DNA from 3 places in the Pantoea sp. App145 genome. Region 2 is predicted to be linked to each of the others. Evidence: predicted binding sites of a transcription regulator. Region 2 holds the regulator's gene; each other region holds the start of a gene.
The links. Region 2 encodes CRP, which controls carbon source genes, mostly activating them, when cyclic AMP is high. Its sites were predicted from a motif close to ATGTGANNNNNNTCACAT; they were not measured.

Region 1 (8,176 bases), 460 kb from region 2:
CTAAGTAATTAGCACCTGAATACCGCAACCGGTGGCCATGGCCGCCGGTTTTTTTTAAACGAAACTTAAACCAATCTTCAACAAAACTGATATTCCCGCCAGTGATTGCAACGTGTCGAAACTTATTAACTCGTCGTTGATAATTTGGGGCATATACTTGCGCCAATTAGTCCTGCAAAAGCTCAAATAATCATGTCTACGATAATTACTTCTGAGACGAATAATGATTCGTCAGCATCACTTTTTCTGCAATTAATAAGCGGAAAGTTTGTGCCAAATAAATTATGGCGTAGCAAAAATTTCCGTTTTAAATTTGCCTTAAGATCTCTTGTTTATCCTGTTACTACCCATCGTTATCTGCATGAACTGGCGGCACTGCCTCAGTTGCCGCAAATGTTAACGGTGCAGGGGTTGCTACCCGCTAAGCTCCATCGTCCTTATCTGCGCGCGGGTTTTAGCGTGGCGCAGCGGGCGCAAGCCATTCTCGATCACTATCATCTGATGGCTGGCCTGGAAAACACCGCCCTGCGCCAGATGCTGCAAAGCCCCGGTGACAATTTACTGGCGGGTTTTAAAGGCAAGAATGGCGAATCTTTCACGATTCACTGCTGCCCGGGGCGCTTCGACCGTGAAGGCGAAATTACGCTGGAATTGCATTTTGAAGAGAAGTTAATCGCGTCTCTGTCTTTCTCTATTTTTAATGAGAATCAACAACGCAGTTTATTAATTGGCGGTTTGCAGGGACCACGTAAACATATTTCTAATGATGTGATTCGTGATGCGACCAAGGCGGCACACGGTTTATTCCCTAAACGTCTGCTGATGGAAGCGGTATTTATTCTCGCAGAACAATGCGGCGTGCAGGCCATCAGCGCAGTGGGGGATACCACCCACGTCTTCCGCAGCCTGCGTTATCGTCACAGCAAGGGCGATCACTTCTTTGCCAGCTACAGTGAATTCTGGCAGTCGTTAGGTGGTGAAGCACGGGCGGATGGGATATTTACGCTGCCGCTGCATATGCCGCGTAAGGCGCTGGAAGAGATTGCCAGCAAGAAACGTGCGGAGTATCGCCGTCGCTATGAACTGCTGGATAACCTGACGCAACAGGCATTGCTGGCATCAGGTGTGGAAGGGGTACGCGACGTGACTCACGCCGCGTAACCGCAATCAGAACGGCTGCTTCGCGTAGCCGGTCATGACTTTCAGCCCCATCTCACGTCCGAGTGCGGTCATCGGGTGCACCACCACCAGGCCGCGCACGCTTTTCTTCAGCGCACCCATATTGGCCTGTTCTTTTTTGGTGATCTCACGGCTGAATGGCAGTTTTTGCAGCTGCTGCGCTTCTTTGCTCAGCTTCTCAACACGGACACCGCGCAGGCGTTCAATCTCCACCACCAGTGCTTCTTTTTCTTTCAGCAGCGCACCGAGTTTCTCAGCATCACCTGCTTCCAGCAGCTGTGGTTCTTTGCGGTTCAGGGCATCCAGCTGATCGCTAAGACGTTTGATCTCAGCTTTTTCTTGTTCTTTCATCGGGAAAACTCGTTAAGGAAAACAGGGAAAGGATACACCATAACGACACGGCTGTTGCGCGATTTATCGCGCGGTTAATACCTCAAACCGCTGGCTTCTTGAACGCTTGCTTATGGGAAATACGGGAAATCAGCTCGGTGAGAGACAACACCATGGTGGAGCGCACCATCTGCAAATAACGCTGCTGCTGCATGGCGCGCAGTTCTTCATCATCGCGCGTGAAATCGGGTTGGGGCGGCCAGGCGACGACGCAGTGCAGTTCGCGAAAAGGGCCGAGAATCTCGTCATCGGTAAAACGATACTCAAAGGTGTCGTGGTTTAACTCTTCGCGCAGTGCCAGCAGTAATTCACAATCTTCATATTCATGACGATTGATCACGCCAAGACCGTAAATCAGTTTCAGGCGGACTGACATCTCGCCGAGCGGACCATTGCCGAGCAGCAAGGGTTCGACGGCGTATTTCACGGCGTAATCATCCTTGCGGAAAACCTGCAAAACCAGCAGGTTAACCGCTTCAGTCAACAGCTCAACGGCGGCGATCAGAAAGCTTCTCACCGAACGACCGGCGTTCAGGCGCTCAAGCACCCGGTTTTCAAAAGCTTGCTTCTCTTCCATTATTGCCTGCATCGTTCAAATACCGCCGTGTTGCGTGGCGCGCATTATGCCATAGCGTTATAAGCACTCACCACTGAGGTGACGACTTCACTGTTGCTATCCAGCCCGGAAATTTGTGCCAGGGTTGCCTGCGGGCCTTTTTCCGCCAGCAGCGCTTCCAGCTCCTGGGCCTGCGGGTCCTGCGCGCTGCGGTAATGCATCGCGGCGGCAATGCCCTGCACCAGGTTGGCATGCGGCAGCTGATATTCCAGCGTGCCCAGCGTCGGTTTGATCAGACGATCGCCCGCGCTGAGTTTACGCAGCGGCTGACGGCCCACGCGCTCAACGTCATCTTTCAGGTACGGGTTTTCAAAACGGCTGAGGATTTTCTGGATGTAGGCGGCGTGTTTATCCGCATCAAAGCCATAGCGCTTGATCAGCACCGCACCGCTTTCTTCCATCGCACCCTGCACCACGGCACGGATTTTCTGGTCAAGGATGGCATCGCGGATGGTGGCGTGACCGGCCAGCTGGCCGAGGTAGGCGGTAATCGCGTGGCCGGTGTTCAGGGTGAACAGCTTACGCTCGACAAACGCCATCAGGTTATCGGTCAGTTCCATACCCGGAATATTCGGCAGTTCGCCTTTGAACTGGGTTTTATCGACGATCCACTCGCTGAAGGTTTCTACCGTGACTTCCAGCGGGTCATTGCTGCCGGCTTCTGACGGCGGCACGATGCGGTCTACAGCGGAATCCACAAAGCCAACATGCTGTTCAACCCAGGCATGATACTGCTCCGGCAGCGCTTTCAGCACATGTTGTTTCAGTTGGCTGGTGCCGCGCACCATGTTTTCACAGGCAATAATATTCAGCGGACGGACATTACCGTTGTCGCGGCGGTAGGCCAGCCCTTTGGCGACACCACTGGCGATGCGCTCCAGAATTTGCGGACCAACCGCCGTGGTAACGATATCAACCTCAGCAATCAGCGTCACGATATCCTCGCTGGCGCTGCTCACCGCGCTCACACCTTTCACAATCTCGACTTTCGCCTGCTCGCCAACCACATGAACCGGATACTCATGACGGGCGTTAAGGGCATCGAGCACTACCTGATTGACATCCGCGAATACCAGCTCGATACCGGCATCAGCCAGCAGCTTACCGATAAAACCACGGCCAATGTTACCTGCTCCGAAATGTAACGCTTTCATAATTTGACCCATATCAAATGACGATGGGGCGGGCATGTCCGCCCCGGAACGTGGGGACGGGCATGCCCGCCCCAGGGAAAAGTAGTTATCTATCAGGCGGTGGTTTTGCTGCCAGACAGCAGATCCAGCACATCCTGTACGCTGGTGGTATTCGCCAGCTTCTCAATCACGCTTTCGTCGTCCAGCGCGTTGGTCAGGCTGGTGATCACCTGGATGTGTTCGTTATTGCGTGCTGCAATGCCGATCACCAGGCGCGCCACTTCATCCACTTCTTCGCCAAACTTCACGCCCGCCGGATACTGGCAGAATACCACGCCCGTTTTCAACACGCGGTCTTTGGCTTCCACCGTGCCGTGCGGTACTGCAATCGACTCACCGAGGTAGGTCGGGGTCAGTTTTTCACGCTCCAGCATGGCATCAACGTATTCCGGCTGCACGTAGCCGCCTTTCACCAATTGCTCACCGGCAAAGCGAATCGCCTGCTCTTTGTTGCTGGCGCTCAGGCCGAGGAACACGTTGTTGGCACCCAGTTTGAACAGATGGGCGTTACCGGCGTCGAAGCTGTCAGCCAGGGTGGTCTGTACGGTTTCGCGATGTGCTTCGCTGCGATTCGCCGCCACCAGACGCTCAGTCAGGTTGGTGTACAGCGCGCTGTCGAGGAAGTTGTTCAGCGAAATATGCTGAGCCTGCGGTGCCTGGCGCATAGCACGCTCAGTCAGATCGCGGTGGGTAATCACCAGGTCCACATCACCCGGCAGGGCGTTGATGGCGCTGTTGGTCACCGAAATATTGCTCAGACCGGCATCCTGCACTTTCTTACGCAGCACGCCTGCACCCATCGCGCTGGAACCCATACCGGCATCGCAGGCCACAATGATTTTGCGTACGTGGTTCAGGTCAACGCTCATCGCATCACCGGCAACCGGTGCACCCGCCACGCTCTGGCCTTTGGACTGCGCTTTCATGTCCTGCATACGTTTGGTTGCCGCTTCGATGTCGTCGTCTTCTTTCACTTTGCTGGTTTTCAGCAGGATAGAAGAGATAACGAAGGAGACAGCAAACGCCGCGATGATAGCGGTGATGTTAGCGAAGTAAGTGCCTTTCGGCGTCATTGCCAGCACGGCGAGGATTGAACCCGGAGAAGCCGGGGACACCAGGCCGCCGTGCAGCACGGTCAGCGTGAACACGCCAGTCATACCACCGAGGATCACCGCCAGCAGCAGACGCGGTGCCATCAGCACGTACGGGAAGTAAATTTCGTGGATACCGCCGAGGAAGTGGATGATTGCTGCACCACCGGCTGATTGTTTGGCGCTACCGCGACCAAAAATCATATACGCCACCAGCACACCCATACCCGGGCCTGGGTTGGCTTCGATCAGGAAGAAAATGGATTTGCCCACTTCGCTCGCCTGCTGGATGCCCAGCGGAGAGAAGATACCGTGGTTAATGGCGTTGTTGAGGAACAGGATTTTCGCCGGTTCAACAAAGATGGAGGTCAGCGGCAGCAGGTTGTTCTGCACCATCAGATTCACGCCTGCGGCGAGAATGTGGGACAGGCCTTCAACCAAAGGACCGATACCGATAAACGCCAGCAGCGCCAGCAGCATACCGATGATACCGGCGGAGAAGTTGTTAACCAGCATCTCGAAGCCGCTTTTGATCTTGCCATCAACGGCACGGTCAAAATGTTTGATCGCCCAGCCGCCCAGCGGACCGGCAATCATCGAGCCGAGGAACATCGGCATGTCGGCACCGACAATCACACCCATAGTGGTGATTGCGCCAACCACACCGCCACGGTCGCCACCCACCAGACGACCACCGGTGAAACCAATCAGCAATGGCAGCAGATAGGTGATCATCGGGCCGACGAGTTTCGCCAGCGTCGCGTTGGGGATCCAACCGGTTGGAATGAACAGTGCAGTGATGATACCCCAGGCGATAAACGCACCGATGTTAGGCATCACCATATTACTCAGAAAGCGACCAAAGCTTTGAACTTTGACCTTCACTGATGAGGACATAAACCCACCCCTTATTGAGACGCGCCGCAATAAGAGAGCGCGTTTGTTTTTGTTAAGACGTTACGGCGGGGGCCGTGGCATTACTGTATGCAGGCGGACTCTAGCACTAGTTTATGACGCTGCGTAGGGTACGGAATAAGTGTGATTTAGATCACGCTAATTTGGGGGGTGCAGGGTGCTATTTGGTGATGTTGATCACAAAAAGACAGTGTAAGAAAAGTACGATGCCGAATATTTAACCAAATCAGGGTGATAAATGTGACGATAGTCACTTTTTGGTGGGTGTGGTTTGTTTCATAAATGTGATGGTGATCACAAACAATTTATGGTCGAAAATGCGCCAGATCACACAATGCCGGGGGTGGGGTAGAGCAGAAAAGGGGAATGTAAGGAAGTGACAAAAGTCTGAAAAGCGGGTAATCCATGATTACCCGCCTGACGTTTTACTGAAAACCGCTCTGCACGGCATTCTGTGCCTGGGTCAGCGCCTGGGCATTGCTGGAAAGGGTGGTCATCAGCGCGTTGTACTGTGTCGCCTGATCCTGGGTGGGGAATTGCACGCCGCCATTATTAAAGGTGACACGCGTACCCTGCGATTGCAGATAGTCACCGGTCTGGACTGCGGCCTGGCTCAGCGCCTGCAATTGCGGCAGCAGTGGCATCAGGGTGCTGGCGGGTTGCGTCACCACTTTGGTGAAGACGCTGTCATACACTTTTTTCAGGTCGTCCGGCTGTTTCAGGGCGGCGTGGCTGCTGTCAGCCTGCATTTTGGCGGCCTGAATCTGCTGGGTCAGCACACCCAGATTGCCGCTGGCCTGGCGCAGTGTGTCACGGCGCGTCAGGTAATCCTGGGGTACGCGAATCGCGGCCAGCTCATCAACGACCGGGCGCATGCCCTGTTCGACCGCCTGATTGACCTGCTGAGAGAAGCCATAAAGGATGGCGTAATCGCTGGCATAGTTACCGAAGGTTTGTTTCTGGTTTTCGCTCAGGCTGGGCAGATGCTCGCCGCTGCGCATCACGGTGTTCTGGAGAAAATCAGTAAAGGCTTTGCGTTGATCGCCTTCTTTGTCGCCGCAGGCGGTAAGTTGCAGCACGGCAAGCAACGTAATCATCAACATGCCGCTACGCATCCAGATGCGGGAAATTCCTGACGCCATATTTCAACTCCTGTCAGTGATCATGGCTTATCCCCGCCACGCTTCTGTTGCGGGGAATAGATTTAATTCGGTGGGAAAGGTTCTCAAGGATAGAACAATGGCATGGAGCGCACAACGGGCGGGATAATCTAAAAACTGCGCGATAAATCGCGCCGCTACAAATACGTGCAGTGAGTCGTAGCGGCGCAATTTATTGCGTGGGGTGTTGCGTGGTCGGCGTCAGTACACCAGCGCCTGCCCATCCTTGCGACTTTCAGTCGCCGCGATATAAAACCCCTGCGGGTCGCGCACAACCACCTGCGCACCGCCGAAGTTATAACCTTGCAACGGATCCTCCACCGCAATCTTGTGGCCCATCGCGCGCAGCGCGGCGAGGACATTGCGATCCATGCCTGCTTCAACAATCACCTCGCGGCCCTGTACCACACGCCAGCGTGGTGCATCAATCGCAGCCTGCGGGTTCTGTTTGTGCAGCATAATACGTAGCGCCATCTGCAAATGCCCCTGCGCCTGCATCGGGCCGCCCATCACCCCGAATGACATCAGCGGCTGGCCGTCACCATCCAGCGCAAACGCCGGGATGATGGTGTGGAACGGACGTTTGCCTCCGGCAACCACATTCGGATGAGCAGGGTCGAGTGAGAAACCTGCGCCACGGTTTTGCAGGCTGATGCCGGTATCAGGCACCACCACGCCGGAACCGAAGCCCATAAAGTTGGACTGAATAAATGACACCATCATGCCGCTGGCATCGGCGGTCGAGAGATACACGGTGCCGCTCTGCTGCGGTGAACCGAAAGTAAAATCTCCCGCTTTATCCGGGTCGATCAGTGCAGCGCGCTGTTTCAGGTAGCTGTCGCTCAGCAGCAAATCCGCCGGGAATTCCAGGTGATCTTCATCGGTGATGTAACGGTCCAGATCCACCAGCGCCAGCTTCATCGCTTCAATCGACAGATGCAGCCACGGCACGCTGTCCGGTGCATAGCGACCGATATCCCAATGCTCCAGAATGCCGAGGGCAATCAGGGTGGCGATGCCCTGGCCGTTTGGCGGCAGCTCCTGCACCGAACCACCGGCAAACGGATGCGACAGCAGTTGCACCCAATCGGCGCGATGATGGTTGAGATCTTCCAGCGTCAGCGCCGCGCCGTGTTCGGCGGCGAAGGCGGTCATCTGTTGCGCCAGCTCGCCGCGATAGAAGGCTTCACCGTTGGTTTCGGCGATTTTCTGCAAGGTGGCGGCCTGCGCCGGATTGCGGAACAGCTCACCGGCGCGCGGCGGGCGGCCATCCGGCGCAAAGCAGGCGCAGAAGCCGGGCTGATCCTTCAGTTTGTTGTAGCCACGCTGCCACAACTGACCAATCAGTGGCGATACCGGAAAGCCGTCGCGGGCGTACTCAATCGCCGGTTGCGCCAGCGTGGTGAGCGGCAGGGTGCCGAAGCGTTCCGCCAGCGCCACCCAGGCCGACACTGCGCCAGGCACGGTGACCGCCTCCCAGCCGATTTCTGGCATGGTTTGCTGCCCGGCAAAGCGTTCCGGGTTCCACGCCGCCGGGGCGCGCCCGGAAGCATTCAGGCCGTGCAACTCCTTGCCATCCCAGATAATGGCGAACGCATCGCTGCCGAGACCGTTGCCGGTCGGCTCCAGCAC
Region 2 (8,176 bases):
CGGTTAAAGGCAAGGGTAGCCGAGTCTGGGATCAGCAGGGCAAAGAATATATCGATTTTTCCGGCGGCATCGCAGTGACTGCGCTCGGCCATTGCCATCCGGCGCTGGTGGAAACGCTGAAAACCCAGGGTGAAACCCTGTGGCACACCAGCAACGTATTTACCAATGAACCGGCGCTGCGCCTGGCAAGCAAACTGATTGCGGCCACCTTTGCCGAGCGCGTGTTCTTTGGCAACTCTGGTGCGGAAGCTAACGAAGCCGCGTTCAAACTGGCGCGTTATTACGCCTGCAAAAAACACAGCCCGTTCAAAAGCAAAATCATCGCCTTCCACAATGCGTTTCATGGACGCACGCTGTTTACCGTCTCGGTTGGCGGCCAGCCAAAATACTCCGATGGTTTTGGCCCAAAACCGGCGGATATCGTGCATGTGCCTTACAACGACCTGGCGGCGGTAAAAGCGGTAATTGATGATCACACCTGCGCCATCGTGGTCGAGCCGATTCAGGGCGAAGGCGGCGTGATGCCGGCTACCCCGGAATTTATGCAGGGTCTGCGTGCCTTATGCGATGAATACAAGGCGCTGCTGGTGCTGGACGAAGTGCAGAGCGGCATGGGACGCAGTGGCAAACTGTTTGCTTACGAACACTACGGCATCACCCCGGACATTATCACCACGGCGAAAGCGCTGGGCGGTGGTTTCCCGGTGAGCGCCATGCTGACGACCAATGAAATCGCTTCAGTGATGGCACCTGGCGTGCACGGCACCACTTATGGCGGTAACCCGCTGGCCTGTGCGATTGCCGAAACGGCGCTGGATATCATCAACACGCCTGAAGTGCTGGACGGTGTTGAAGCTCGTCGTCAGCAGTTTGTCGCGGCGCTGAAAGCGCTGGATAGCAAGTTTGATCTGTTCAGTGACATCCGTGGAAAAGGCCTGCTGATTGGTGCAGCGCTGAAGCCGCAGCACGCCAGCAAAGCACGCGATATCCTGCATGCCGCTGCGGCGGAAGGTTTGATGATCCTGACAGCCGGTACCGATGTGATCCGTTTCGTCCCGTCGCTGGTGATTGAGCCGACCGATATCGAAGAAGGGATGGCGCGCTTTGCCGTGGCGGTAGAGAAGGTACTGGCGGCGTAATTCAGTTTTTCACCCGCAAGCCCATCAGCCAGCGACCATGATGCGGTCGCTGGCTCCACGCCAGTGAAGAGATGGTGTGCATCACGTTAAGGTGTTGCAGAATCCGCTTCACATGCTGCTCAACAATGGTCACCGCACCCTCATTAATATTTTCCGGCGCTTCCAGCACGTTGCTGTCGTTGCCCGGCCCGTCATATTCCAGCCGCTGCTGACAACGCTGCAACGCGATTTCGCAGGATTGCAGATACTTCTCGGCGAGCTTTGGCGTCAGCATGGTGTGCTCGCGCGCCAGAATCGTCATGGCGTTGATGTGTTCGACAATAAACTGGCTGTGCGTCACCCATAAGCGCATATCTTTCAGATACTGCGGGTTAAAACCCGGTTCGGTCATCGCCTGATTGAGCGAGTTAAACATGGCGTTGTGTGCCTGGTTAACCTTAATGCGCTGGTAGGCCAGCTTCTCCGGCGACTGCTCCGGCCCGAGCAGCAGCTGCAACGCTTCCTGGTCAGCCTCCAGCGCGTCATGTGCGTTCTTACGGAGCAAGCCGCTTTGCCACTGTGGCCACAGCCAAATCATGCCGCCAAAGGCAATCAGGCATCCCATCAGCGTATCCATCATGCGTGGCAACAGGAACTGTGCACCGTTGAGCGACAGCAACTGAAGCGAGTACACCGCCGTTACCGTAAAGCCAATCATCGACCAGCCGTAATATTTACGCGTCACCAGATAGCTGGCGAGGGTGATCGCCAGCATAAACAGCAGGGTGATGGATTTCGGCACGGCAAAACGCAGCGAGGCAGCCGCGATCAATAGCCCGGCGAAGGTGCCGAGGGCACGGTGCTGGATACGTACGCGAGTGGCGCTGTAGCCGTTCTGGCTGACGAACATGGTGGTCATCAGAATCCAGTAGGGTTTGGGGATGTTAAAGAACAACGCCAGCGCGCTGCCAAACATCAGCATTACGGCAAAACGCGCTGCGGTGCGTAACGCCGGGGACTTTAGCGACAGGTAACTGCGCAGCGCCGGAAAAAACGGCAAACGTCGCTGGCGGTCGGCCATCAGGTCACGGGTATAAAGAGGTTTCTGCGTGCGCAGGACGCGGGCTATCCGACTGAAATGGTACAGGCAAAAATTACCGACCGGATTATCCGGGTGCTGGCGCGCAATCTTTTCCAGCGCCCCGAGCTGCTTCTCCATATGAAAGCGCTCCGGCAACTGGTGATAGAGGATAGCATCGGCCAACAGCCGCAGCCGCGCCGATATGGTCTTCGCATTCCAGCGGATCACCGCTTCAGCATGGCTCTGCTCCACCAGTTTTTGCACTTCTTCAGGCTGATGCAGGCTGACCGAGATGTGTTCCTGGAGATCGAGTGCCACCTGGAAGGCACGCGTCAGACGTTTATGGCTGTTGTTACGGCTGGCAGACAGCATATGCATTTGCTGATAACAGGTGGTGATCAGGTCGACCGCTTTTTGCTGCCGGGCCAGCAGTGGGGGGAGCGCTTTTTCCGGATCGGTCAGCTGCGTCAGCAGGGTATATTTGGCATCGCAATAATCCGCCAGCTCGCGATACAGCAGGCTGAGGGTTTCACGCATCGGCTGTTCTTTCCACAGCCAGAACCAGAGCCAGTTAAACAGCCCGTACCACAGCGTGCCGCCGATATACAGCAGCGGCGGTACCCATATCGGCATGCGTCCTGCGAGGCTGAGTGTGAAGATGGCGGCGATAAGGGTGCCGGGCAGCAAACGGCCATGCAACGGACTGATTTCGCCGGTGACGCCCACCAGCAGCGGCAGAGCCAGCATAATCAGCGGCAAAGGAACATGGTAATCCGTCAACCACTGAATCAGAAAGCTGCCGGTGGCAAACAGGGATCCGCCGACAATCAGGCGTTTAAAGAAACGTTTATGTGGTGTATCCAGACCCGCGATATTGCAGCAGGCGGGAACCAGCGAGAACAGCAAACCTTTTTGCAGGTCACCAAACAGCCAGCCGAGAGCCACGGGCAGGCAAAGCACCAGCGTTTGCCGCAGGGCATAATTAACTTCGGGATGATAGATGATTCGACGCCACATCAGCTCATCGTAGACAAAAACGGCGCGATGTGACCATCACGCCGTGGGTGAGAAGGAATTAGCGGGTGCCGTAAACGACGATGGTTTTACCATGTGCGGAGATCAGGTTTTGATCTTCCAGCATTTTCAGAATACGGCCAACTGTCTCGCGTGAGCAGCCAACGATCTGACCAATTTCCTGACGGGTGATTTTGATCTGCATCCCGTCCGGGTGGGTCATGGCATCAGGCTGTTTGGCCAGATTGAGCAGCGTCTGCGCAATGCGACCGGTCACATCAAGGAAGGCAAGGTTGCCGACTTTTTCTGATGTCACCTGCAGGCGACGTGCCATCTGCGCCGAAAGACGCATTAAAATATCCGGGTTTACCTGAATCAGCTGACGGAATTTTTTGTAGGAAATTTCAGCCACTTCGCAGGCAGTTTTTGCTCGTACCCAGGCACTGCGTTCCTGACCTTCTTCAAACAGGCCAAGCTCGCCGATGAAATCCCCCTGATTGAGGTAGGAGAGAATCATCTCTTTGCCTTCTTCATCTTTAATCAGTACCGCAACGGCACCTTTCACGATGTAGTAGAGCGTTTCCGCTTTTTCACCCTGGTGAATCAGGGTGCTTTTGGATGGATATTTGTGAATATGGCAATGGGACAGGAACCATTCGAGTGTAGGGTCTGTTTGCGGTTTGCCGAGAACCATTCGCTATTATCCTCTGTTGTAATCGTGCCCAAAACACAGGGGGCAATTTTCCCTGTCAGGCGGTGAAATCGTAGAGCGCTTCCAGTAAAGGAAATTATTCGGGTGGACTCTTAAGCCAGGCTTCTGATTCTTCCCGCCTTCGTCTGTTACGACGAAAATATTTTCAGCTCTGTTTGTAGCACAGCTTTTGCTAGCTGTCTTGTGTTGTCTCGCTTCAGCAAAAGGGCGATTAGTCTGGATTGCTGTTTCTCAGGTGAAAGCGTACTCTGGCGGCAAATCAGCTTGGTCAGGAGAAAGAATAATGCAGGCACGAGTCAAATGGGTGGAGGGGCTTACCTTTCTCGGAGAATCCTCATCGGGTCATCAGGTATTAATGGATGGGAACTCGGGTGATAAAGCGCCGAGTCCGATGGAGATGGTGCTGATGGCGGCGGGTGGTTGCAGCGCGATTGACGTGGTGTCTATCCTGCAAAAAGGGCGCAATGAAGTGACCGATTGCGAGGTGAAACTCACTTCTGAACGTCGTGAAGAAGCGCCACGGATTTTTACACACATCAATCTGCATTTTATTGTCAGCGGCAAAGCGCTGGGCGATAAAGCGGTGGCGCGTGCGGTGGATTTGTCGGCAGAGAAATATTGTTCGGTGGCGATCATGCTGGGCAAAGGGGTCGACATCACCCACAGCTATGAGGTTATCGAGCTATAGCACGAACGTAGCGGCGCGATAAATCGCGCCGATACGGAAATGACGGATTATTCAATCCGTTTACCTTCAATCAGCCGCTGCACCAGCGGTGTCATAATCAACTCCATCGCCAGCCCCATTTTGCCACCCGGCACCACCAGGGTGTTCATATGCGAGATAAAGGAATCCTGAATCATCGCCAGCAGGTAAGGAAAGGCAATACCTTCCAGCCCACGAAAATGGATCACCACAAAGCTTTCATCCAGCGACGGAATCTCACGTGCGGCAAACGGATTTGAGGTATCAACGGTAGGTACGCGCTGGAAGTTGATATGGGTGCGCGAGAACTGTGGCGTAATGAAGTTGATGTAATCCTCCATCGAACGTACCACCGAATCCATCACCGCTTCGCGCGAATGACCGCGTTCGCTGGTGTCGCGAATCAACTTCTGAATCCACTCGAGGTTCACAATCGGCACCACGCCGACCAGCAAATCCACATGTTCGGCCACATTGTGTTGCTGTGTCACGACGCCGCCGTGCAAACCCTCATAAAACAGCACATCCGTGTTTTCCGGCAGCGGTTGCCAGGGCGTAAAGGTGCCGGGAACCTGATTCCACGGCACGGCTTCATCATAGGTGTGAAGATATTTGCGCGACTGCCCGAGACCGGATTGTCCGTATTGTCTGAAGGTTTGCTCCAGCAGGCCAAAATCGTTGGCCTCCGGTCCGAAGTAGCTGATATGACGGCCCAGATCGCGCGCTTTGCGGATCGCCATGTCCATCTCTGGACGCGTATAACGATGGAAACTGTCGCCTTCCACTTCTGCGGCGTGCAGATCCAGCTGCTGGAAAATTTTCCGGAAGGCAAGGCTGGTGGTGGTGGTTCCGGCTCCGCTGGAACCGGTAACGGCGATAACTGGATGCCTGGCTGACATGACAAAGCTCCCTGTGAAGTCCGGCGATGAGCATTGTTAGCACGAAATGCCGGGATGTGCATTAGCCGCGAAATTCACCGCGCGCCATGATATTGACGGTTTCGTGCAGTTCAGACCACACCAGTACCGCCTCGCCACGCTCCAGCTGGCGGCGCACATCGGCGACCTTCTGCGCCAGACTGCGCTCCTGTTCACCGTAGTCGGTGCCTTCGCGTAATACAAAGGCTTCAATCAGGTTTTCCAGCGTTTCGGGGTCGAGTTGTTGCCACGGTATAATCACGATCACATATCCAGATAAGTTGATAGCCACTGTGGCACGCGTTGCTCCAGCCACATTTGCGGGCGCAGCAATGTCCCGCCGACAAAGCCAACGTGGCCGCCTTGCTGCGTCAATTGGTATTCAATTGACGAGGACAGCTGCTCCGGTTGCGGGATAACTGCGTCAGTCATAAAGGGATCGTCTTTGGCGTGAATGATCAGCAGCGGCTTACGGACATTGATTAAGTGCGGCATGGCGCTGGCGCGGTGATAATAGTCCCCCGCATCGATAAAACCGTGCGCCCGTGAGGTGACGGCATCGTCAAAGTCGCGCAGACGCCGCAGGGTGCGTAGCTGGCGTAAATCCACCGGCAAGGTACCGGGCCAGGCGCGCAGCTTGCGCTTCGCATTTTTTTTCAGCTGCGTCAGCAAATAATGCTGATAAAAGCGTGAGAAACCGTTCTCCAGTTTCTGGCTGCACGGCTCCAGCAGCAGCGGTGCCGAGATAGCGACGGCGGCATCAAAAGGCGCATCACTGCCCTCCATCCCGGCGAGGCACGCCAGCATATTCGCGCCGAGCGAGACGCCCACTGCAGTGGTTGGCACTGTGCCCCATTCACGCCTTAACCAGCGCAGGAAATAGCTCGCGTCTTCCGTTTCGCCGGAATGGTAAATACGATGCAGGCGATTGGGTTCGCCACTGCAACCACGAAAGTGCATCACCACTGCCAGCCAGCCACGCGCCTGACATGCCTGCATCAACCCGTGGGCATAGGGGCTGTGGAAACTTCCCTCTAAGCCGTGAAACAGGACCATGCGCGGTTTATGGGCGGCCTGCACCGGATCTTCACTCCACGCGAGATCGACGAAATCACCATCCGGCAAATCAAGACGCTGCCAGTGCGGACGCAGGGTAACACGCCGCCGCAGCAGGCGCGGGAGCAGGGTTTGCAGATGCGGATTGCGAAAGCCGCTCAGCGGGACGAAGGTCTCGCCGGGCGGAGAATCAAAATTACTGTGGTAAACGCTTGTCTGATGCATATCTCGCTGATAGTTTCGATGGGTTTTTGGCTTTCCTGGGTGAGGAGCACCCGAATCAACATGGAACTAAGTCTGTTTTTATCAATGCTGGGCTTTCTCTGGGTCGCTGCGATCACGCCAGGGCCTAATAATATGTTACTTACCGCCTCCGCTGCCAACTTTGGCTTTCTGCGTACCTTCTCGTTGTTAATCGGCATCATGATTGGTATGCAGGTGATGCTGCTGATGGTGGCCTTTGGCGTGGGTAGTCTCATCCTACTCTATCCTTCCCTTCATCTGGTTCTTAAAATTGCCGGTAGCCTCTATCTGTTGTGGCTGGCGTGGAAAATTGCTACCGCCGAGTATGAGACGCTGGACACGGATGCGGCACCTCCGGTACCCACGCCGTTCTGGCAGGGAGGGTTGCTGCAACTGATTAACCCGAAAGCCTGGCTGATGGCGCTGGGTGCGGTTGCCAGCTTTAGCCTGGCCGGGGCCGCCTATCTGCATTCCGTGGTGGCCATCAGCATCGGTATGGCGCTGGTCAACGTGGTCTCCGGGGTGATCTGGATGGGGTTTGGTTCGATCATCGGCCGTCTGCTGCGCAGCCCACGGGCGTGGAAAATCTTTAACCTGGCGATGGGGATTTTGACTGCCGCCTGTGTGCTGTTGATTTGGCACTGAGTAAACCCGAGGCGCGGCAACGCGCCTTTTTGCTGTTTGCGCATAGCCTTGCCCGATGTTGATCTAAGAACCGATTTTCATTAGGGATAATTTTTAATTCCTTTATGAAACCATTGCTGCTGGCGACACTGCACCCAACATAAAAATATTGGGGTGCAAGATGATGGCAGTGAAGAAAACCATAACCACGTTAGCCGCAGCGCTGGCGTTGCTGACCTTCCAGGCCGAGGCGGTTAGCGTCACGGTGGCGTATCAGACCTCTGCGGAACCGGCCAAGGTGGCACAGGCCGATAACACCTTTGCCAAAGAGAGCGGAGCCAGCGTTGACTGGCGAAAGTTCGATAGCGGGGCCAGCGTGCTGCGCGCCCTGGCCTCCGGCGACGTGCAGATTGGCAATATCGGCTCCAGTCCACTGGCGGTGGCCGCCACACAGCAACTGCCCATTGAAGCCTTCCTGTTAGCCTCGCAGCTCGGTAATTCCGAGGCGCTGGTGGTGAAGAAATCCATCAGCAATCCCAAAGACCTGATCGGCAAACGTATCGCCGTCCCCTTTATCTCCACCACCCATTACAGCCTGCTGGCCGCATTGAAGCACTGGGGCATCAAACCCACCGATGTGCAGCTGGTTAACCTGCAACCGCCCGCAATCATTGCCGCCTGGCAGCGTGGCGATATTGACGGCGC
Region 3 (8,176 bases), 920 kb from region 2:
GCAATATAATCTTTATCAAATAACGGGCCGCTGGCCGGGATGATCTCAGAGGCGAGGCGGTGGCCAATCATGCCAAGAAATTGAATGCTCATGCTGTTCTCCTGATGTGACGTCAGTGAGAAAAGCTACGGGCGCAGGCGGTGGCAACGGAAATTCAATATTGTGCAAAGGTTTTGCGTGGAATGATGAAGCAGGAGCGGGCGCGGCGAGAGGCGTGAAAAAATGAGATATAACGGATAGGAATAATTAAGAAGGGAAGGGCGAGCCGCAGCTCGCCCCCGTGCATCAGAATGCCAGCACCAGACCGGCAATCGCGGCAGAAAGCACGCTCACCAGGGTAGAGCCGTACAGCAGCTTCAGACCAAAGCGGGAAACCACATTGCCTTGTTCTTCGTTCAGGCCTTTAATCGCACCAGCAACAATGCCGATAGAAGAGAAGTTGGCGAAAGAAACGAGGAACACCGACAGAATACCTTCCGCATGCGGAGAGAGCTGGCCGGCAATTTTTTGCAGATCCATCATCGCCACGAATTCGTTAGATACCAGTTTGGTCGCCATGATGCTGCCAACCTGCAACGCTTCGTTAGACGGCACACCCATCACCCAGGCAAACGGGTAGAATACATAACCCAGCACGCCCTGGAAGCTGATGCCGAAAATCACATCAAACAACGCATTCAGGCCGGAAATCAGGGCGATAAAGCCGATCAGCATAGCGGCAACGATAATCGCCACGCGGAAACCGGCCAGGATGTATTCGCCCAGCATTTCGAAGAAGCTCTGACCTTTGTGCAGATCCTGCAATTGCAGATCTTCTTCACTATCAACGCGGTACGGGTTGATCAGCGACAGCACGATAAAGGTACTGAACATGTTCAGCACCAGCGCGGCAACGACATATTTCGGTTGCAGCATGGTCATGTAAGCACCCACGATTGACATCGACACCGTTGACATCGCGGTGGCGGCCATGGTGTACATGCGGCGCTGTGACATTTTGCCGAGGATATCCTTATAAGCGATAAAGTTTTCTGACTGTCCCAGAATCAGAGAGCTGACGGCGTTAAAGGATTCCAGCTTGCCCATGCCATTGATTTTTGACAGCACGGTCCCGATGCCACGAATCACCCATGGCAGGATGCGGAAATGTTGCAAAATACCGATCAGGGCAGAGATAAAGACGATCGGACACAGAACATTAAGGAAGAAGAAGGCGAGGCCTTTTTCATTCATGTTGCCGAACACGAAGTTGGTGCCTTCTGCTGCGTACTTCAGCAGATGGTCAAACAGGCCAGCAAACCCTTTTACGAAGCCGAGGCCGGCTTCAGAGTTCAGGAAGAACCAGGCAAGCAGAACTTCAATTACCAGAAGCTGAACGATATAGCGAATACGGATGCTTTTACGATCGTGACTGACCAGCAAGGCCAGCACGGCTACCACCACCAATGCTAAAAGAAAGTGCAAAATATGGGACATGTCGGCTCCAAATTTGAGGAGGGTTGTATTTTGCTGCGTATTCTATGTAACGCGTTACTTAAAAACGAGATCTAAACCACATTATAAGTATTCGGTATCGACATATTTCTCGGATAAGTCTCAGCCATCACAAGTTCTTCACACCTCCTTTACAAGAAAAATAACCACAAAGGGATTGTCTATAAAATAAGCCGAGGGTAGATTGAATCCTGTTGTGTAAATTTTGGCAAAACCTGGCTTTACCGCAAGGTATAGCAAAGGCTATACTTTATAGCACTATCTATTAAAGCGATAACTATAACCATATTTCACTTGCCTTGAATGCCCCGTAACCTGTGCGGGTAAACAAGCGTTAAGACAGGGTCAAAAACTATGTCAGAAAGCCGCACCGCAGAGCGCGCCGCTCGCGGAGCCAGAAAGGTTAAACTTGCGTTGCTGGGACCGGCCTTCATCGCGGCCATCGGTTATATCGATCCTGGTAACTTTGCCACCAATATCCAGGCGGGGGCTGCTTACGGCTACAAATTGCTGTGGGTGGTGGTCTGGGCAAACATTATGGCTGCGCTGATCCAACTCATGTCGGCCAAGCTGGGTATCGCCACCGGCAAAAATCTCGCGGAACACATCCGTGACCGCTTTCCGCGTCCGGCAGTGTGGTTCTACTGGGTTCAGGCCGAAATCATCGCCATGGCCACCGATTTAGCGGAATTTATTGGGGCTGCACTCGGCTTTAAGTTGTTACTGGGTATCTCACTATTGCAGGGGGCGGTGCTGACAGGCATTGCCACTTACCTGATTCTGATGCTGCAAAATCGCGGGCAAAAGCCACTGGAACTGGTGATTGGCGGCCTGCTGATGTTCGTCGCGGCGGCTTATATTGTTGAGTTGTTCTTCTCACAGCCGAAGGTCAGTGAACTTATCACCGGCATGGCGCTGCCATCGTTGCCGACTTCTGATGCAGTGTTCCTCGCGGCCGGTGTGCTGGGGGCGACCATCATGCCGCATGTGATTTATCTGCATTCGGCGTTGACCCAATATGGTAATCAGGGCACCAAAGGACAGCGTTACTCCTCCACCAAACTGGATGTGGCTATCGCCATGACCATTGCCGGATTTGTTAACCTGGCGATGATGGCAACCGCCGCGGCAGCCTTTCACTTTAGTGGCCATAGCGGGATTGCCGATCTTGATCAGGCCTATCTGACGTTGCAACCGTTGTTAAGCCACGCAGCGGCGACGGTATTTGGTTTGAGTCTGGTGGCAGCCGGTCTTTCTTCCACCGTGGTTGGCACGCTGGCCGGGCAGGTGGTGATGCAGGGGTTTATCCGTTTTCATATCCCGCTGTGGCTGCGTCGCACCATTACTATGCTGCCTTCCTTTATTGTTATCTGGGCTGGCTGGGATCCGACACGGATTCTGATACTCAGCCAGGTGTTGCTGAGTTTTGGTATCGCACTGGCGCTGGTGCCGCTGCTGTTTTTCACCGGCAATCGTGAGCTGATGGGTGAGGAGATGGTCAACTCACGTGTGATGCAAACTATTGGCTGGGTGATTGTGGTGCTGGTGGTGGCGCTGAATATCTATCTGCTGGTCGGGCAGGCGCTGGGGTTATAAAAAAAGGTGCGCATCAAGCGCACCCCGACAGATCATCGATGGTCATGATGACCAGGTCCACGACCATGGTCGTGACGATGTTCATAACGCCAGCGTTCATGGCGACGACGTTCACGTTCACGCTCCCACGCCTGATGACGACGCCACTCTTCATGACGCCACCAGCGATGGTCCTGGTAGCGATAACGATCGTTCCACCAGCGCGGTTCGCGCCAGCGACCACCGTCCCAGTAATAACCACGATTATCGCGATCGCCTAATTGCAGGGTGATGCCGGGTGCCAGGTTAATGGTGGCGCCACTGGCATGGGCTGAGTGTAGGGCCAGGGGTGACAGCGTTGCCAGCAAAGCGGCAAACAAAATTCCACGTTTCATAATTCTCCTTTCCGGCAACTTATCGGTTGCTGCCGTTGCGCTAGTTTGCCATATCGAACCAGTAAAGCTTTAAGAACTGGTCTGAAAGCGCTGAGGAATTTCTGAAATAAGAGTTTTCTGCTGAGGACGTCGCCCGGCGCTGGCCGGGCGGGAAAGCGGTTACATCAAAATTGCGGCGATAGCCTGAAGTTCTTCCTGGCTCAGCTCCGGCTGGCTCAGCATGTCAACAGCGTCATCAATTTGCGCGGTTTTACTGGCACCAATTAATACCGAGGTGATACGCGCGTCACGCAGCACCCAGCTCAGCGCCATCTGCGCCAGCTTCTGCCCACGTTGCTGGGCGATGGCGTGCAAGGCGCGAACTTTCACCATTTTTTCCTGCGTCAGCTGATCTTCACGCAGGAACTTGCTGCCACTGGCCACACGCGAATCTTCGGGAATGCCCTGCAAATAACGGTCAGTCAGCACGCCACCAGCCAGCGGCGAGAACGCGATACAACCCACACCATTCTCACCCAGCACATCCAGCAAGCCCTGTTCCGGCGCGCGTTCAAACATCGAATAACGTGGCTGATGAATCAGGCAGGGAGTGCCCAGGTCACGCAGGATGGCAATCGCTTCGGCGGCTTTCTCTGCCGGATAGTTTGAGATCGCGGCATACAGCGCTTTGCCCTGGCGTACCACCTGATCCAGCGCGCGCATGGTTTCTTCCAGCGGCGTTTCGGGATCCGGGCGGTGATGATAAAAGATATCGACGTACTCCAGTCCCATTCGTTTCAGGCTTTGATCGAGACTGGAAATCAGATATTTGCGTGACCCCCAGTCACCGTAAGGGCCGTCCCACATGGTGTAACCGGCTTTGGTGGAGATCACCAGTTCATCGCGGTAGCCACGAAAATCTTCCCGCAGAATGCGGCCAAAATTCTCTTCCGCTGAACCCGGCGGTGGCCCGTAGTTATTCGCAAGGTCGAAATGCGTGATGCCACGGTCGAAGGCATGACGCAGCAGCGTGCGGCTGTTATCAACCCGGGTGCTATCACCAAAGTTGTGCCACAGGCCGAGAGAAATTGCGGGCAATTTCAGGCCACTACGTCCACTGCGTCGATATTGCATCTGTTGATAGCGTTCGGGATGGGGAAAAGCACTCATGCAGCGTTCCTGTCGCAAAGGGAAAGTGTCATTAGCATAGCAGTGTATACGTTTACACAAATGGCGAACGCGCGGGGGATCGCAACTTACGGATTTTTCCCTTTAGTAACGTTACCTTGACAGATCATTCTGAGTAATTATGGTTAAAATCCAACCAATTCAGTCTCATCGGTAATACTCCTTATATAACCCACAAAGGAGTAGCTGCGCATGAAAACGTTTAAAGTTGGCGAATACTTGTTGTTGCGTTTACAGCAGGCGGGCATCCGGCATCTGTTTGGGGTACCGGGCGATTACAATTTACAGTTCCTGGATAGCGTGATTGATCATCCGGAGATGACCTGGGTGGGCTGTGCTAATGAGCTGAATGCGGCTTATGCTGCGGATGGCTATGGCCGCTGCAACGGTGCGGCCGCACTGCTCACCACTTTTGGCGTTGGCGAGCTGAGCGCGATTAACGGGATTGCCGGAAGCTACGCGGAATATGTTCCGGTGATCCATATCGTTGGCGCGCCAGCCAGCGAAGCACAACGACAGGGTGATTGCGTCCATCATTCGCTAGGTGATGGCGATTTTCGCCACTTCAGCCGTATGGCGGAAGAAGTCAGCGCCGCGACTGCGGTGCTGACGGTGGAAAATGCGGTTCAGGAAATTGATCGTGTGATCAGCGAGGCACTTCATCAGCACCGGCCCGGTTATTTATTGATGGCGGTGGATGTGGAGCAGGCGGAGGTGGAGGTGGAACTGCCGCAGCTGCCATCCTCTGTTAGCACCCCTGCTTCGGCGGCCGAGGCGTTTGCGCAGGCTGTGGAACGATTACTGGCTCCAGCACAGCGCGTGGCGCTGCTGGCCGACTTCCTTGCATCACGCTGGCAATTGCAGGCACAGCTGGCAGCATTGCGCCAGATACGTGCTATTCCAGCCGCCACCTTATTAATGGGCAAAGGGGTGCTGGATGAACAGCAGCCCGGTTTTGTGGGCACCTATGCCGCTGAAGGCAGTACGCCGCAGGTGCAATCGGCGATTGAGGAGACGGATGTCACGATCTGTGTCGGGGTGCGCTTCACCGATACCTTGACCGCCGGTTTTACTCAGCATCTGCCAGCCGCCAGACTTATCGATCTGCAACCTTTCCATGCAGTGGTGGCGGGGGAAACTTTTGCCCCGCTGACCATGGCACAGGCGCTCAGTACACTGGAGCCACTGTTCCGGCAGTACGGGGCGCAATGGGCACTGGGGCAGACTCCGATCAGTACCTGCGAGCCGGTTGAGGACGCGCTAATCACGCAAAATGCTTTCTGGCAGACGATGCAGCAGTTTCTGCAACCTGGTGATATTATCCTGGCCGATCAAGGCACTGCCGCCTTTGGTGCTGCGGCGCTGCGGTTACCACAGGATGCGCAGTTGCTGGTACAGCCACTGTGGGGATCGATTGGCTATACTTTACCGGCAGCCTTTGGTGCGCAAACCGCACAACCGGATCGCCGCGTGATTTTGATTATCGGCGATGGCTCGGCGCAGTTAACCATTCAGGAACTGGGCTCGATGCAGCGCGATGGTCAGCAACCGATTATTTTTCTTCTGAATAATGAGGGCTATACCGTCGAGCGGGCGATACACGGTGCGCATCAGCGTTACAACGATATCGCCCAGTGGAACTGGACCGCGCTGCCGCAGGCACTCAGTCTGGAGGGCGCCGCGCAGAGCTGGCGCGTGAGCGAAACGGTGCAGCTGGAAGGCGTGATGGCGTTACTGGCGCGTAACGAGCATTTGTCGCTGGTGGAAGTGGTGCTGGATAAAGACGACCTCCCGCCGTTGCTACGTAAGGTGACAGCCTCGCTCCATCAGCGCAACGGTGGCTGAGTTTCGGACAGTTGCCTCTGTGCAGTTAGCCAGGTGCGTGCCAGTATGTGGCCGCACCTGAGTGAATACGCCCATCCGACGCACTGATGGGCGTTGTTGTTTTATTGGCAGGCTTTTATAGTGTCCTGCAATTATTTATGACCCAAGCGGAGCAGCAGAAGAATGACAAAATACGCCCTGGTCGGCGATGTGGGTGGTACCAATGCCCGTCTCGCCCTGTGTGAGGTGGAGACCGGTGCCATCTCCCAGGCCAAAACATTCTCAACATCAGACTATGACAACCTTGAAGCGGTCATCCGTCACTATCTGGATGAGCAGAAACAGGATATCAAAGATGGTTGCATCGCCATCGCCTGCCCGATTACTGGCGACTGGGTCGAAATGACCAACCATGACTGGGCTTTCTCCACGAAGCAGATGAAAGAGAGCCTCGGTTTTGCCCACCTGGAAATCATCAATGATTTCACCGCGATATCGATGGCGGTGCCGATGCTGGCAGAAAACGATGTGATTCAGTTCGGTGGCAAAGCGCCGGTGCAGGACAAACCGATCGCCATCTATGGTGCAGGCACCGGGCTTGGCGTCAGCCATCTGGTGCACGTAGATAAGCGCTGGGTGAGTCTGCCGGGTGAGGGCGGTCATGTTGATTTCGCGCCTAACAGCGAAGAAGAAGCCGAGATTCTGGAAGTGCTGCGGGCGGAGCTGGGCCATGTCTCAGCGGAGCGCGTGCTGTCTGGTTCCGGGTTGGTCAACCTGTACCGCGCCATCGTTAAATCAGATCAGCGTGAACCCGAAAACCTGAAGCCGAAGGATGTTACCGAACGCGCACTGAAAGACAGCTGCATTGATTGCCGCCGCGCCCTGTCACTGTTCTGCGTCATTATGGGACGTTTCGGCGGCAACCTGGCGCTCAACCTGGGCACTTTTGGCGGTGTTTATATCGCTGGTGGCATTGTGCCGCGTTTCCTCGACTTCTTTAAAGCCTCGGGTTTCCGTGCGGCCTTTGAAGATAAAGGCCGTTTCCGCGATTACCTGGTGGATATTCCGGTCTATATGATCACCCACGATCAGCCGGGTCTGCTCGGTGCCGGTGCTCACCTGCGCCAGACATTGGGTCGCGTGCTGTAATTCCTCTCAGGCGAACGGTGTCAACATGCCGTTCGCCTTACAAACGCATCAATTGCCGGAAGGCCTTCACTTTGCTGCGGCTCACTGGGACCTGCGCGTCCAAATCACGTAATTTCACCAGATAGGTATTGTTGAACCAGGGTTCAATTTCGCGAATTTTACTCAGGTTGACGCAGTACGAACGGTGGCATCGAAAGAAGGCCGATTCGGGCAGACGGCTGCAAAACTCACTGATGGTCATCGACATCACGTAGGCTTCGCGCCGGGTATACACGAACGTCAGCTTCTCGTGCGCTTCGACATAATAAATATCGTTGATGTCGGTCACGATGATGCGCTCATCTTTAACCAGATTCACGGTCTGCGGAACCGTGGATTGCGGATTGCTGGCTGGTGATTGCTGCTGTTGCCAGCTGGCTTCCAGTTTGTTGAGCATGGTGATAATGCGCGACTCATGATACGGCTTCAGGATGTAGTCAAAGGCTTCCAGCTCAAAGGCTTCCACTGCATGTTCTTTCCATGCGGTGATAAACACGATCAACGGCTTGTGCGCGAACTGATTAATATTTTGT

Region 1: the regulator CRP is predicted to act here: its motif matches at 5,623-5,640, upstream of RCF31_RS12455 (PTS mannitol transporter subunit IICBA).
Region 3: the regulator CRP is predicted to act here: its motif matches at 1,541-1,558, upstream of RCF31_RS19015 (NupC/NupG family nucleoside CNT transporter).

The regions. Positions count from the first base shown of each region.
Region 1 is NZ_CP133290.1:2,729,739-2,737,914, reverse strand. It holds gene sodA (superoxide dismutase [Mn]) at 1-8, shown strand, start outside; gene RCF31_RS12475 (VirK/YbjX family protein) at 193-1,161, shown strand; gene RCF31_RS12470 (YibL family ribosome-associated protein) at 1,168-1,530, opposite strand; gene mtlR (mannitol operon repressor MtlR) at 1,613-2,158, opposite strand; gene mtlD (mannitol-1-phosphate 5-dehydrogenase) at 2,191-3,339, opposite strand; gene RCF31_RS12455 (PTS mannitol transporter subunit IICBA) at 3,432-5,366, opposite strand; gene RCF31_RS12450 (DUF3053 domain-containing protein) at 5,810-6,526, opposite strand; gene RCF31_RS12445 (gamma-glutamyltransferase family protein) at 6,746-8,176, opposite strand, start outside.
Region 2 is NZ_CP133290.1:3,192,615-3,200,790, forward strand. It holds gene argD (bifunctional acetylornithine/succinyldiaminopimelate transaminase) at 1-1,139, shown strand, start outside; gene RCF31_RS14570 (YccS/YhfK family putative transporter) at 1,141-3,216, opposite strand; gene crp (cAMP-activated global transcriptional regulator CRP) at 3,275-3,907, opposite strand; gene RCF31_RS14580 (OsmC family protein) at 4,209-4,613, shown strand; gene RCF31_RS14585 (phosphoribulokinase) at 4,661-5,530, opposite strand; gene RCF31_RS14590 (YheU family protein) at 5,592-5,810, opposite strand; gene RCF31_RS14595 (hydrolase) at 5,813-6,829, opposite strand; gene RCF31_RS14600 (LysE family translocator) at 6,890-7,492, shown strand; gene tauA (taurine ABC transporter substrate-binding protein) at 7,653-8,176, shown strand, end outside.
Region 3 is NZ_CP133290.1:4,108,127-4,116,302, forward strand. It holds gene RCF31_RS19010 (LLM class flavin-dependent oxidoreductase) at 1-92, opposite strand, end outside; gene RCF31_RS19015 (NupC/NupG family nucleoside CNT transporter) at 286-1,476, opposite strand; gene RCF31_RS19020 (Nramp family divalent metal transporter) at 1,849-3,090, shown strand; gene RCF31_RS19025 (DUF2502 domain-containing protein) at 3,123-3,464, opposite strand; gene mgrA (L-glyceraldehyde 3-phosphate reductase) at 3,624-4,613, opposite strand; gene RCF31_RS19035 (alpha-keto acid decarboxylase family protein) at 4,824-6,476, shown strand; gene glk (glucokinase) at 6,639-7,604, shown strand; gene RCF31_RS19045 (LytR/AlgR family response regulator transcription factor) at 7,642-8,176, opposite strand, start outside.